DNA from 3 places in the Albibacterium indicum genome. Region 2 is predicted to be linked to each of the others. Evidence: riboswitches for the same ligand, from Rfam matches in the RefSeq annotation. Region 2 holds a riboswitch; each other region holds the start of a gene.
The links. A riboswitch is a leader RNA that binds a small molecule or an ion and turns the genes downstream of it on or off. The one in region 2 is predicted to bind S-adenosylmethionine.
Positions count from the first base shown of each region.

Region 1: another riboswitch for S-adenosylmethionine. It lies ahead of metH (methionine synthase); the one in region 2 lies ahead of D3P12_RS11670 (O-acetylhomoserine aminocarboxypropyltransferase/cysteine synthase family protein).
Region 3: another riboswitch for S-adenosylmethionine. It lies ahead of D3P12_RS08975 (hypothetical protein); the one in region 2 lies ahead of D3P12_RS11670 (O-acetylhomoserine aminocarboxypropyltransferase/cysteine synthase family protein).

Region 1 covers NZ_QRGB01000001.1:1,040,778-1,045,292, reverse strand. Annotated here, with positions in the region: gene D3P12_RS04800 (DUF4833 domain-containing protein) at 1-216, shown strand, start outside; gene D3P12_RS04795 (formylglycine-generating enzyme family protein) at 191-1,351, opposite strand; SAM riboswitch class I at 1,487-1,593, shown strand; gene metH (methionine synthase) at 1,683-4,515, shown strand, end outside.
Region 2 covers NZ_QRGB01000001.1:2,632,396-2,636,910, reverse strand. Annotated here, with positions in the region: gene D3P12_RS11680 (homoserine dehydrogenase) at 1-131, opposite strand, end outside; gene D3P12_RS11675 (homoserine O-acetyltransferase family protein) at 132-1,187, opposite strand; gene D3P12_RS11670 (O-acetylhomoserine aminocarboxypropyltransferase/cysteine synthase family protein) at 1,184-2,485, opposite strand; SAM riboswitch class I at 2,738-2,841, opposite strand; gene D3P12_RS11665 (hypothetical protein) at 2,929-3,516, opposite strand; gene D3P12_RS11660 (RNA polymerase sigma factor) at 3,503-4,000, opposite strand.
Region 3 covers NZ_QRGB01000001.1:1,987,687-1,992,201, reverse strand. Annotated here, with positions in the region: gene D3P12_RS08990 (DUF6079 family protein) at 1-483, opposite strand, end outside; gene D3P12_RS08985 (hypothetical protein) at 480-911, opposite strand; gene D3P12_RS08980 (Fic family protein) at 1,169-2,266, opposite strand; gene D3P12_RS08975 (hypothetical protein) at 2,348-2,590, opposite strand; SAM-I-IV-variant riboswitch at 2,640-2,735, opposite strand; gene D3P12_RS08970 (hypothetical protein) at 3,057-3,353, shown strand; gene rhuM (RhuM family protein) at 3,526-4,500, opposite strand.

The DNA of each region.
Region 1 (4,515 bases), 1.6 Mb from region 2:
GCTTACAAAGACTTAGAAATTTCAGTAAGGTTTAATCCGAAAACGAATAAATATCAAGCCTATACGGCAGTCGACAACAAAGAAATTGTCCTTAAAAGAATTTTCGTCCGCATTGATGGAGGTTCCTATTTTAAACCCAATGTACAATATATAGAAGTTTTGGGTTATGACCCCACCAACAAGTCAAAAATCACCCACCGCTTTTCTCCGAAGTAGGTCGCTCCGGAGCAGGATCGTCACTTACACATCTAAAACCCAAATTATTCCCTGCACTACTCACCTCCCCTTTCCCTCTACTACCCGCAATGTAACGCTCGCAATACTGATCATTACAAAGGAATGATCCGCCACGCTGAACTCTTTTTACCATATTGGGTTCAGAAGGATCATAGCTATCGCTTGGCCCTTTCGGATTGTTTGCTGGACTGTTTTCGTAGTAATCAGGCCGATAGAAATCTGAGCACCATTCCCAAACATTTCCATCCATATCGTATATACCAATGGCATTCGCTGGGAATGACTTAACAGGTGCAGTGCCAACGAAACCATCCTCGCCTGTATCTTTCATTGGAAAGCTTCCCTGATAAATATTAGCTACCCATTGCCCTCCGGGTTTCATCGTATTTCCCCAATAATATTTATCATTTTCCCTCATAGCCCGAGCTGCAAATTCCCATTCTGCTTCAGTCGGCAACCGCTTACCTGCCCATTTTGCATAAGCCTCAGCATCTTCGTATGCAATATGAACGACAGGATGATCTTCGCGCCCTTCAAGTGTACTTCCAGGTCCTTCGGGATGACGCCAGCTGGCACCTGCCACATAGCTCCACCAGTTTGTATAATCATTAAGTGAGGGGTGATTAGCCGGAGGGGTAAAAACAGCTGAGCCGGGAACTAATAAATCGAGTGGCACTGTGGGAAAATCTTTAGGGTCGAGTGGTCGCTCTGCCACTGTCTGATAACCCGTTGCCTGCACAAAGCGCGAAAATTGTCTATTGGTTACTTCATGTTCATCCATCCAAAAACCATTGACATGTACCTCATGAAGCGGCTTGCTATCCGCAAACTCATTAGATCCCATTGTAAAAGTACCGCCTTGGATGTAAACCATATTGGCATTATCGGATCCCATGCCTTGGACAATTGGTGTAGCATTCGCAATAGCAGCTCCACGAGACGGCATTCCATCCGCAACACATTGATCGTGGTTATGCCCAACAGCTGTATGATCATGACCAACGTGCGAGCTGTCTTGACTATTCTCCCCTTGTTTGTTATCAGCCGTTTGATTACAGGCTGCCAAGGTAACAGCAAACAGTATATAGAAAGGTATTAGATATACTTTTATCATAACATTCAATGGAATTAACTCAATACGCTTCCAAATTAACAAAAATTGTTTAACTAAACCCGCATTTAGTTAATGATACCGAAATAGTATTCCGTTAAAATTGAAAATTATCAAAAATAATTAGCACCTTTGTCTTGCTTATAGAGAAAGACGGAGGGATTAGACCCGAAGAAGTCTTGGCAACCTGTACTTACAAGGTGCTACATTCTACCTGATTCTAGATATATCAGGAAAGATAAGCTGCGGAACTTCTCCCGCTCTTCCTCTAATAAAAAAGCATTTTATTTTACTTTCCTTAAAATACTGATATTAAGGATTTTGTTGTCAGAAAATGAGTATAAGAGAAGCGTTAAAAAAACGAATTTTAGTTATTGACGGTGCGATGGGAACGATGATTCAACGTCATAAATTGGATGAGAAGTCGTTTCGCGGAGAAAGATTTGCTGAACATCCATGTGATGTGCAAGGGAACAATGATCTGTTAAACATATCGCAGCCACAGATAATCGCCCAGATTCACGAAGAATACTTAAGGGTGGGTGCCGATATTATCGAAACAAACACATTCAGCTCTCAAAAGATATCGATGGCTGACTACCAGATGGAGGAACTGGTCTACGAACTAAACTTCGAAGGTGCCAGGATAGCAAAAGAAGCTGCATTAAAATTCACAACCACAGACCCATCCAAGCCTCGTTTCGTTGCCGGAGCGATCGGCCCTACCAACCGGACAGCATCGCTTTCGCCTGATGTAAATGATCCCGGTTTCAGAGCAGTCACATTTAACGGACTAGTGGATGCTTACTACGAACAAGTTCGTGGCTTAGTCGATGGAGGTGCGGATCTACTGCTTATCGAAACCATTTTTGATACGCTTAACGCAAAAGCGGCTATCTATGCTATAAAAAAATATCAAAAAGAACTCCATGAAAACGGGAAGTTAAATCGTGATAATCAACTGGAAATCATGATCTCAGGAACCATCACAGATGCTAGCGGGAGAACCTTATCAGGTCAGACCGTAGAAGCATTTCTGAATTCCTTAAGTCACGCCAATCCTTTGAGTATTGGCCTAAACTGTGCCTTGGGCGCTAAAGAGATGAGACCGCATATTGCGGAACTCGCCCAAAAGGCTCCGTTTTTTGTTTCCGCCTACCCAAACGCAGGTTTACCCAATGAATTTGGTGAATACGATGAACAAGCTCATGATACGGCTCACCTTTTAGATGATTTTATTCAAAATGGATTTGTCAATATCGTCGGAGGATGTTGTGGCACCACGCCCGAACACATAGCCTGCATTCTGGAAAGAGCCAGTAAAGGGAAGCCTCGAAAACCGCCAAAACCTGAGGCCTACTTACGACTTAGTGGCTTAGAGGCTGTGACAGTACAACCGGAAAGTCTGTTTATCAACATTGGAGAACGAACCAATATTACGGGTTCGCCCAAGTTCTCTAAACTCATCTTAAATGACAAATATGAAGAAGCGCTTGCCGTTGCCCGTCAGCAAGTTGAAGGTGGTGCTCAAATCATTGACGTTAATATGGACGAGGGAATGCTTGACTCCGAAAAGGCGATGGTCAAGTTCCTCAACTTGATAGCATCTGAACCTGACATTGCTAAGCTTCCGATCATGATCGATTCATCACGATGGTCGGTTATTCGTGCTGGATTACAATGTCTTCAAGGAAAAGGTATCGTTAATTCGATATCCCTAAAAGAGGGAGAGGAAGAGTTTCTCCAGCATGCACGTGAAGTCATGGATTACGGCGCTGCCGTCGTCGTCATGGCTTTCGATGAAACAGGCCAAGCTGATTCTTTTGAGCGCCGGATAGAAATCTGTGAGCGGTCATACAAATTATTGGTATCCATTGACTTCCCGCCCCAAGATATTATTTTTGATCCCAATATATTAACCGTTGCTACGGGTCTTGAAGAACATAACAATTATGCGGTTGATTTTATCAAAGCAACACGATGGATAAAAGAAAACCTTCCCCTCGTACATGTCAGCGGCGGTGTAAGTAACATCTCATTCTCTTTCCGTGGCAATAATGTTGTACGCGAGGCGATGCACTCAGCTTTCTTGTACCATGCGATAAAGGCTGGTCTTGACATGGGGATCGTTAATGCAGGGATGCTGGAGGTTTATGAAGAAATTGATCCGACTCTTCTCGTTCACATCGAAGACGTTCTATTGAATCGTCGTGATGATGCAACAGAAAGGATGGTTGACTTCGCCGAAACTATTAAAAGCAAGGGGAAGACGGTTGAGAAATCAGAAGAATGGAGAAAAGGCACCGTACAAGAACGCCTATCTCATGCTTTGGTAAAGGGTATTATTGATTATCTGGACAATGATGTTGAAGAAGCACGATTGGCATATGATAAACCGTTAGAAGTTATTGAAGGGCCGCTAATGGACGGGATGAATGTCGTTGGTGACTTATTTGGCTCCGGAAAGATGTTCCTACCCCAGGTAGTTAAATCTGCGCGGGTAATGAAGAAAGCAGTAGCTTATCTACTTCCGTTTATCGAAGCTGAGAAGCTAAAAAACGAAGATCAATCCGAAAGGAAGAATGCAGGGAAGATTGTGATGGCAACCGTTAAGGGTGATGTCCATGATATCGGCAAAAACATCGTGGCTGTAGTGCTTGCCTGCAATAACTTTGAGGTCATCGACTTAGGAGTCATGGTACCGGCACAAAAAATAATCGATGAAGCGATTGCGCAGAATGCGGATATTATAGGACTTAGCGGACTCATCACACCGTCACTAGATGAAATGGCCAATTTCGGAAAAGAAGCTGATCGAAATGGGTTGAAGCTCCCGCTTATTATCGGCGGTGCAACAACCTCACGGATTCATACAGCCGTAAAAATAGCCCCTAATTATTCTGGGCCAACTGTCCACGTACTTGACGCATCAAGAAGTGTAAGCGTTTGTACCAATCTGCTGAATGCGGCCACTAAAGATGAGTATATCAAAACTGTTCATGAAGATTATACGAAAACACGCGAAGCACATTTACAAAAACGATCTGACAAGCGTTATGTAAGTATTGAAGAAGCAAGAAAAAACAGGTTCCAAACGGACTGGATGGACTACGTGCCACCAAAACCGACATTTTTTGGAACAAAAGTATTTAATAATTTTTCATTTG
Region 2 (4,515 bases):
CTCTTTTTGTCCGGATGCTTGATTACAAATTTTTTAACTTCAATATTAAGTCGTTTGGTCTTGATGATATCATAAAGACCTTGACCTACCACTCCAAATCCGAAGATACCTAATCGTAATTTTTTTTCCATTTAAATATGAATCGTTGCTGAGTATTTTGATTTTATTGGGTTCTTTCTAATAAATTTATCTATAATTTGAGCCAAAGTTTTCGTTTCAATCAGAAAACCGTCGTGTCCATAAAAGGAATCGATTTCAGCATATTCTGCCGAAGGAACATTGTCCGCAATGAATTTTTGCTCTTCAGGTGGGAACAATACATCGCTCTTAATCCCGATCACCAACGTTTTGGCTTTAACTTCCTGGAGTGCTTCAATAATTCCTTTTCGCCCTCTTCCTACGTTATGTGAATCCATCGCTTTACTTAAAAACCAATAACTGTAAGCATTAAAGCGCTTTACCAATTTTTCTCCCTGATAATTCTGATAAGATGAAGCACGGTAATCATCCACCCGCTCATTGTCCGTTTCCATCTGTGTCACACCATAAGTTTCATAGCTTCGATACGACAGAAGCGCGATGGAACGGGCGGTCTTCAAACCTTTTGCACCACCATTGGGCTTATTTGCGTAAAAAGTTCGGTCACTTTCAATCGCCAGGCGCTGACTTTCATTAAAGCCGATACCCCAAGGCGAGTGCTGTGCGTTGGTTGCTAAAAGAATCAATCTTTCAATCCGCTCAGGTTGTAGAATTGACCACTCCAATGCCTGATGCCCACCCAGGGAGCCACCAATAAGCAGTGATACCTTATCTATTTTCAAATGGTCTGCCAAGAGTTTATGTGCGTTAGCCAAATCACGTGTTGAAAACTGAGGAAATGACAGATAGTAAGGTTGCTTAGTTTTTGGGTTGATACTCAAAGGGTTCGTAGTGCCATAGGGCGATCCGATGATGTTAGCGCAGATCACGAAATCTTTCTCCGGATTGAAATAATCCTTATCGCCGAACAACCCCGGCCACCACTCAAAAACATTGGCATTGGCCGTCAGAGCATGACATACCCAAACGATATTATCCCGCTGAGCGTTTAGGGTTCCGAAAGTAGTGTAAGCGATCTCCAGGTTTTGAAGTCGCTTACCACTCTCTAGTTTAAAGGTTTTTTTATATTGAAACTTGTGTGTCTTCATATTTTTGAAAATGCACCTTCAAAATCTGCTTTGATGTCATCAATATGTTCAATTCCAACCGATACGCGAAGTGAGTTCGGCTTAACGCCTGCTGCCAACTGAGCCTCATCGCTTAATTGTTGATGCGTCGTCGCAGAAGGTTGTATAATTAAGGTTTTTGTATCACCAACGTTTGCCAGGTGGCTTGTCAGTTTCAAATTGTCAATAAAAGCAGTTGCTTTTTCTTTACCACCTTTGATTTCAAAGCTCAACACCGACCCGAAGCCATTTTTTAAGTATTTTTTTGCATTCGCATATGAAGGGTGGCTTTGCAGTCCCGGATAGCTAACCGATTCCACTTGTGGGTGCTCCTCCAGCCATTTTGCCAAGTCCAATGCGTTGTCTACATGTCGTTGAACACGAAGCGATAACGTTTCAAGTCCTTGGATGAACAAGAATGAGTTAAAAGGAGAGAGGGCAGTACCCAGGTCACGAAGACCTTCAACCCGTGCTCTGATGATAAACTGAATATTGCCCAAGCTACTATCTACACCAAAAACGTCGCTGAACACCAATCCGTGGTAACCCTCCGAAGGCTCACTGAACTGTTTGAATTTACCATTACCCCAGTTGTAGTTACCTGCGTCTACAACCACGCCGCCAATACTGCTACCTTGCCCACCGATCCACTTCGTTGCAGCGTGAACCACCACGTTTGCTCCGTGCTCAATAGGTCTAAACAGGTAGCCACCGGCGCCGAAGGTATTATCGACAATAAGTGGTAGATCATGTTTCTTCGCTATTTCAGCTATTTTTTCAAAATCAGGAATGTTAAAGCTAGGATTCCCGATCGTCTCAATAAATATTGCTTTCGTTTTATCGTTAATCTGATTTTCGAAGCTCTCCGGCTTATCGTTTTCTGCAAAGCGAGCCTCAATACCTAAGCGTTTAAAAGTCACCTTAAATTGATTATATGTCCCGCCGTAAAGATTCGGGCTACTTACAAAGTTCTCTCCACTCTCTACGATATTAGTTATCGCAATCAACTGTGCTGCCATCCCCGAGGAAACCGCCAATGCAGCTACGCCACCTTCCAACGCCGCGATGCGTTTTTCGAATACGTCGCTGGTCGGGTTCATAATCCTTGTGTATATATTTCCGAATTCCTTTAGAGCAAACAGATTTGCACCGTGTTCAGCACTGTCAAATACAAAAGAAGTTGTCTGATAGATCGGAACAGCTCTTGCTCCGGTAGTAGGGTCCGCTTCTTGTCCAGCGTGTACTTGTAAGGTTTCGAATTTTAATGAGTTTGTTGCCATGATGATATAATAATTTCAGTAAATAATTTTAAAAAATGATTGTATTAGATGTTTTGTATACGTTCCCTCAATACGAATTGACATATAGAGAACGCTTTCGATTGTTCCAAAAAGATTAACAACAATAACCTTGGAAAATAGTAGATGGGCTGCACATTCGGTAGGTAGATCCGACGGTTACAGAGTATAGCCGAAACGCATAATGGCTTGGCATGTGTAGGGTAGAAATGTTCTTTGTTTTCATGTCTTATAAATTTATATTTTCCCGTTAATTCGGGACAGGATTTGGCACCTTTTCCTTTCAGATGGTTGCCAGTGGTTCATCGAGCCAGTCTCTCGCCACTTCTTTATAAACCAAGACTCTTAGAGAGTAATGATCATGTCCTTTTAACAAGGCACATTGCAAATATACAATCCATTATTGGATTTGCAAAATAGTTTTTTCAAAATTGTTCGCAAACCCTTTCCAAATTGTCAATAATTTCCTGCAATCGTTGCGATTCTTTGTTATTATAGTGTTTCATAAATACGAATTGACAAAGTATAACCCACATGATGCTGACAGCGATGTAGATGAGCAATTCCCAAAAGGGTAGAACAAAATACATCTCAAAAGCAAAGAGTCCGAGCGCAACACTGATTAAGATGACATAGGTTTGATAGGTCTTTGTATTTAATTTAAATCGGGATGTTTTATAATCCCTCAGGTCCTGTATAAATTCTTTTGGTTTTTTTAAGAGTGAACTCGACTTGTTAATACGCAGGTAGTCGACGATCTGTATTCGCAAGTAGAATACAAGGCATGCGATAACGATGATCATCGCCAGGTGAGAGGTCCAGGTCACAAATGTAGCTGTGATCCAAATGGAAAATATGGCTACAAATGCCAATGCCACAATAATTGTTTGCAGCAGTAAGCGATTTTCATACTTACGTTTCTGTTGTGCAATTTTTTTGCAAACACCTTCAATATGAACCGGCTCGGTTTGCTGCACTTTCCACAGCTTCTTTAACTCATCAAAATCTTTCATATCGATTATATAGTTGTGTCAATTTCGCTTTGATGCGATGTATTTTCACACGCAAGTTTCCTTCGGATATACCTGAAATTTCCGCTATTTCAGGATAAGGTATTTCATCTAACACCATGGTGATAATAATTCTTTCATTCTCTTCGAGTTGAGCGATGCATTTATACAATTGTTCAACCTGTTCCTCTTTCTCAGAGACCGTATCAGCTACCGTCTGGATGATATGTTCGTTCAGTTCATCGGCAATTTTCTTTTTTTCGACACGCAGGTGCGACAAACAGGTATTGATGGCGATCCGGTAGATCCAGGTCGATATTTGGGACTGATTCCTAAAACTATCCAGATTTTGCCATACCTTGATAAAAGTCTCCTGCATCAGATCATTAGCCAAATCACTACTTCCGGTATATCCGTAGCATAAATGGAAAATCCTTTCCGAGTTTTTTTCGAAGAGTTCCTGAAATAGTGCTTCCTTATTATCCATTCTTTCCAATTAGAGCGAGCAAAGCAAGATTTGTTACAGCTGGTGTTCGGTCTAAGCTAGTTATTTATTTTATTTAAATTCTCTCAAGACCTTGTTCGGATTCATAGGGGAATTTTTACTGAATTATTTGCTGATATATCCCTATTTTCGTCGATTTATACGAGAGCAACAGGGAATTAATAGATTATTAATTGCTAAATACCCTTTACAAGGGTCTTACCAAGGTACCCGAAGGTGATTTTTGTTTTTCATTGTGGTCGCGTTGATTTTGTGCACTTGTTAAGGGTCGACATTGCTTAATCTGGTGTAAGTTCGAGAAATGAACGCTTTATCAATTGTGAAACCATTGCTCCCGATAGCGCTATAAAGAAATCGTTATCTGTTCTATGTAAATTTATACTATTTTATTAATTTGGGATCCATGCGTAAATGGTTTGGGAAATCACGTTTTAGACTTTTTCGTTTTAATTTTATTTTGAGGATGTTTCCGACTATTTTGGCTGCGGAAGAGACAA
Region 3 (4,515 bases), 640 kb from region 2:
TTCTGCCATCATCAACTGAAGCTTTTCTAAAAATGATTTAGCACCAAGACTCTCAAATGAAAATGGTACTCCTATCGACTCTAAATACTCTTCTAATTTGTATGTTACAATCTCCCATAAGGAAATCGTATGTCCTAATTCGAATCGTAGAACATTAAATTTACCTGCAATCTTTTTTAGTTCGTTTTTAGCTTTTTCGTCTTGTACCAATTCTACTAAGGATTCATCTTCAGCAATCAAAGAAACTAAAGACATGGTATGTGATTTACCGGTACCGTAGTTACCTACCACTTGTAAACCGAAACTTTCTTCTGTATATTCCAAGTCGAGATTACGTACCATTAAAGGAATTAGGATATCTTTGAAAGTAGATGAAAAAACAAATGTTTTTACAAGATTCTGCTGGTATACTGATTCATTAGTTCTGTTGAACTTAACAACTTCAGTTATGGGTTCAAAACTAATTAGTTCATTGTATTTCATATCACGATGTGGCTTATGTTATTTAAGTCTATTTTATGGTTATCATTTTTTGTTAAGAAGTAAAGTTGATTGGTATCAATCTCTCCTTCCCATTTTAAAATCAAGGTATTATTTTGAGAGTAATCTGATAAAAATTTTTCTACGTTAAATTTCAATTCAGGTTCAAGGAGTAATCCGATATTTTCAATTGCAATTGTTTCACCGAACTCCTTATGTTGAATTTTGTTTTTCACAATAACATCATCAAGTAATTGATTAATTCTGAAAACTATTTTACTCTTATCCGTATTACCTAATTCGTGTGCTAATAATTTTCCTATATTCATCCAATTTACCTTTTCCGTATCAAAAAAATCAGTACTTATAATCAGTCTGTTGCGTGGAATCAAATTAAGAAAACTAACTATTTTATCTTTACAGTCAATCATGGAAATTAATTGGAAATGTTAAAATTCAAATATTTGATTAAATAATATTATAAAGGCACATTAAATTAATGTAGTCTAAAATAATCATATTAAGGAATAGTAATCAATAAAAATCAATAATAATAACAAATTACAAATACGGGAAACCGTAATAAACCGTTTTTATTTACTAATAACTATCTTTATGTATTAGTAATCAAATCGTTAAAGCCAAAGTCTATTTTCACCAGATTAATCATAAACAGGTTTTTTCAAACTTAAAAAACTAATTCATATCGAACTGAACGCCCTGCTCCTAAAACTTGCAATGCACCTATTTCATTCAAATGTTGTAAATCACGCGTTGCTGAAGCTTTAGAAGTTTTAGCGATAGCCATATATTTTTTTGCAGTCATGCCGCCTTGAAAACCCTCAACACCAGCATCGAACATGCGATTAATCACTTTCTGTTGTCTTTCGTTCAATAATTGCTTGAAACTATCAAAATACTTAACCTTCTTCACCGTAAATTCAACCAACTGCTTTGCTTCTATTTGAGCTGTTAAAATTACCTTTCCGAAATAAAGGATCCAATCTGTAATATCCAATGTAGATTGTGCAGCTTTCAAAGCGTCATAGTATTGATTCTTATCCTTTTCTATAACTTTGGATATCGACAACAATACTGGACTTTGCAATGTGTGTGACAATGTATATTCGGCTAATGCTCTACCGATTCTACCATTACCATCCTCAAAAGGATGAATACTTTCAAAATATAGATGTACGATAGCTGATTTGACGATGGCTTTACTGATCTTATCTAAATGACTTAAATTATCATTACTAAACCAATGTATAAAAGTCTGCATTTCTTGAGCTACAATTTCTGAAGGAGGCGCTTCATAATGCACCACTTCACGTCCATAAGCTCCAGAAACAACTTGCATAGGTTCTGATCCCTCACGCCATTGTCCCGCATTTATCGTCAAAAATGATTCCATCAAAATTTTATGCCAGTTCAAAATCATGTCAAGAGACAAATCATTAAGGTATGACTCTCGAACCTCGGTCATTAATCTTGCCATACCCGCTACACGTTTATCCGTAACTTTAATATCTGATCGCAAACCTAAATTACGTTTGATGGAGGACATCATATCGATACGGCTCATATATTCTCCTTCAATTTCAGAGGATTTAATTGCTTCAGAAATAAGAATCTCAATAATAGTTTCCTGCTTCAAATCATCATTCAAACCTGTAATTAAACCATTTACCACCCCCAACTCTTCAGCAAAAGAAATGGAGATCGTTTGTAGACTTTCAAGCGTAAACCTAAAATTAGGCCAGTCTTTATATTGCCAATTATACATATTGAGCCGATTTAAATAAACATTCAACTCAAATATAACAAAAATTTGAGCCGATTAAAGGGAATAATCGGCTCAATAGAACTAAAAAATTAATTTACCCTCCCTAAGAATCACTTTAGCATTAAGATTAAAACCACCACTTTCATTCTTGACAAAAGAATAATCTATTCCACGATTTTCAAACTGATTTCTTAACGCCTCAAGAAAATAGGCACGGGCGCTCACCCATCCACGATTACCAACCTCACGATTAAAACGCGCTACTAATTGCTCATCTGATAGCGTTGCTAATTCAGATTCAAATTTTTCAATTAAATTTTTCATTGTTTTGATACTTTAAATTATTAAATAGTATCAATCATAAAGACTAAGGGAGTGACCAAAATTTTGACTGAACAGCCCTCATCGATTGACCACCGTGGTTGGTTAAACTCGGTTGGTGTACATAATTGTACTCTTGATGATTGAATTATGTCCTAAAGATAGAAATTAATTATTTGAAGCAAAAATCGCGCTAAAATTGACAGTGATTGACTGCTACATATCAATTAAATCACTCAATTTTCCTTATCTTTACACTAATAATTTATTAAACGAAATCGCGTAAGCTATCCTTGTGGTTTAACTGAAACTGCGACCTTCACTTAAACAACCACCAAAGGATAGACTTACGCCCGTGCCTCATAATGGGCGTGGGCTAAGTCTGTCTGGTTGTTTGGTTGTCGCAGACCACAGTTAAGGACATGATTTTAGTTTCACGCCTTTTTTATTTTTCGAATTATAATCCAAAATGGCACAAGAAAACTTTTATTATCCCTACGACAGCATCGCATTAAAATACATTGATCAGCAAATCGTTAAGCGTATTATCATAGCCTATGAAAGAGGGGATCAGATAGAAAAAATAAAAGCAGATTTCCCCGATGCACCTATTACCAATAGTCTATACGTTAATCTTCCATATGAACTGACAGATGAAAAATGTATCTGTGGCAACTATATTTGCCGAAAGGTTGTGGGTACGTGGCGAAATCAAAAAATACAAACCACGTACAAAACCATTAAAAATGCATCGTTTCAAAACTAATGCATTACAAACAATAAAGCATTGAAAATAATTCATCTTCAATGCTTTATATTTATTTACTAATATCTAGTTATATCCAGTAATATGCAACTACTTTCCGATACAAAAAGTAAAAACACACTATAAATCAATTAATTACAAAGATAAAGGTGTACAAATGGCGTACAGCTTATTACTTCTGATTTCGATTGAGCACACTAATAATAAGTTTCTTTACGGTTTCCATTTCTTCGGGTTTACTGGAAGCAACAAACAAAGTAAGACTGGCCAAGGCTTCGTTGCTTATAATAGGCTTCTGGTCTTGAGCATATAGCAAATCATTCTTCTCTAAGAAAAGCAGGAAACAGGCTGCTGCTATCCGTTTATTCCCATCGACAAAACCATGGTTTTTGACAATCAAATATAATAACGTGGCTGCCTTTTCCTCAATGGATGGATAGAAATCTTCTTCGCCGAATCCTTTTGAAATTTGCGCGATAGCACTCTGAAAACTACCATCTTTCTCTTTACCAAAGATTGCAGAATCAAAGTCCACTCTCATCGTATCGATTATCTTTTCGTAATCGGCTGATTCGGGGTAATTAGCTGAACGTGTGGTCAACCCCTTACCATCCAACTGCTCATGGTCATAATCATCCAACAACTCCAATCCTTTGGCAAAATGCTCCAGCCAATCCAATTCAATCTCTCCTATTTTTCCCTCGATCGCACGACTCAATATACGGATACCATCTTTAAGAGTCTGAACCTCTTGCTGCTTCTGAGCTAAACGTTTTTCGTTGATGACATAGCCTTGTACAAGATAATCTTTTAATCGCTGGGTTGCCCATTGACGGAATTGGGTACCTTGTTGGGATTTCACACGGTAGCCAACTGAAATAATTACGTCGAGATTATAATGCTCTATGGCACGCTTCACCTGTCTAGTTCCTTCCGTTTGAACTGTCAAGGATTTCTTGACAGTTGTATTCCTTGCCAACTCCCCTTCTTTAAAACAATTATTAATATGTAAGCTTATATTCTGCTTAGTCTGGTTAAACAATACAGACATCTGCTGTTGGCTAAGCCACACAGTATCTTTCTCAAAGGTTACTTCAATCTGTGTTTGACCATCCTTGGCTTGATATATTTCAATCTGGTTCTTCATTACTTAAAATTCAGT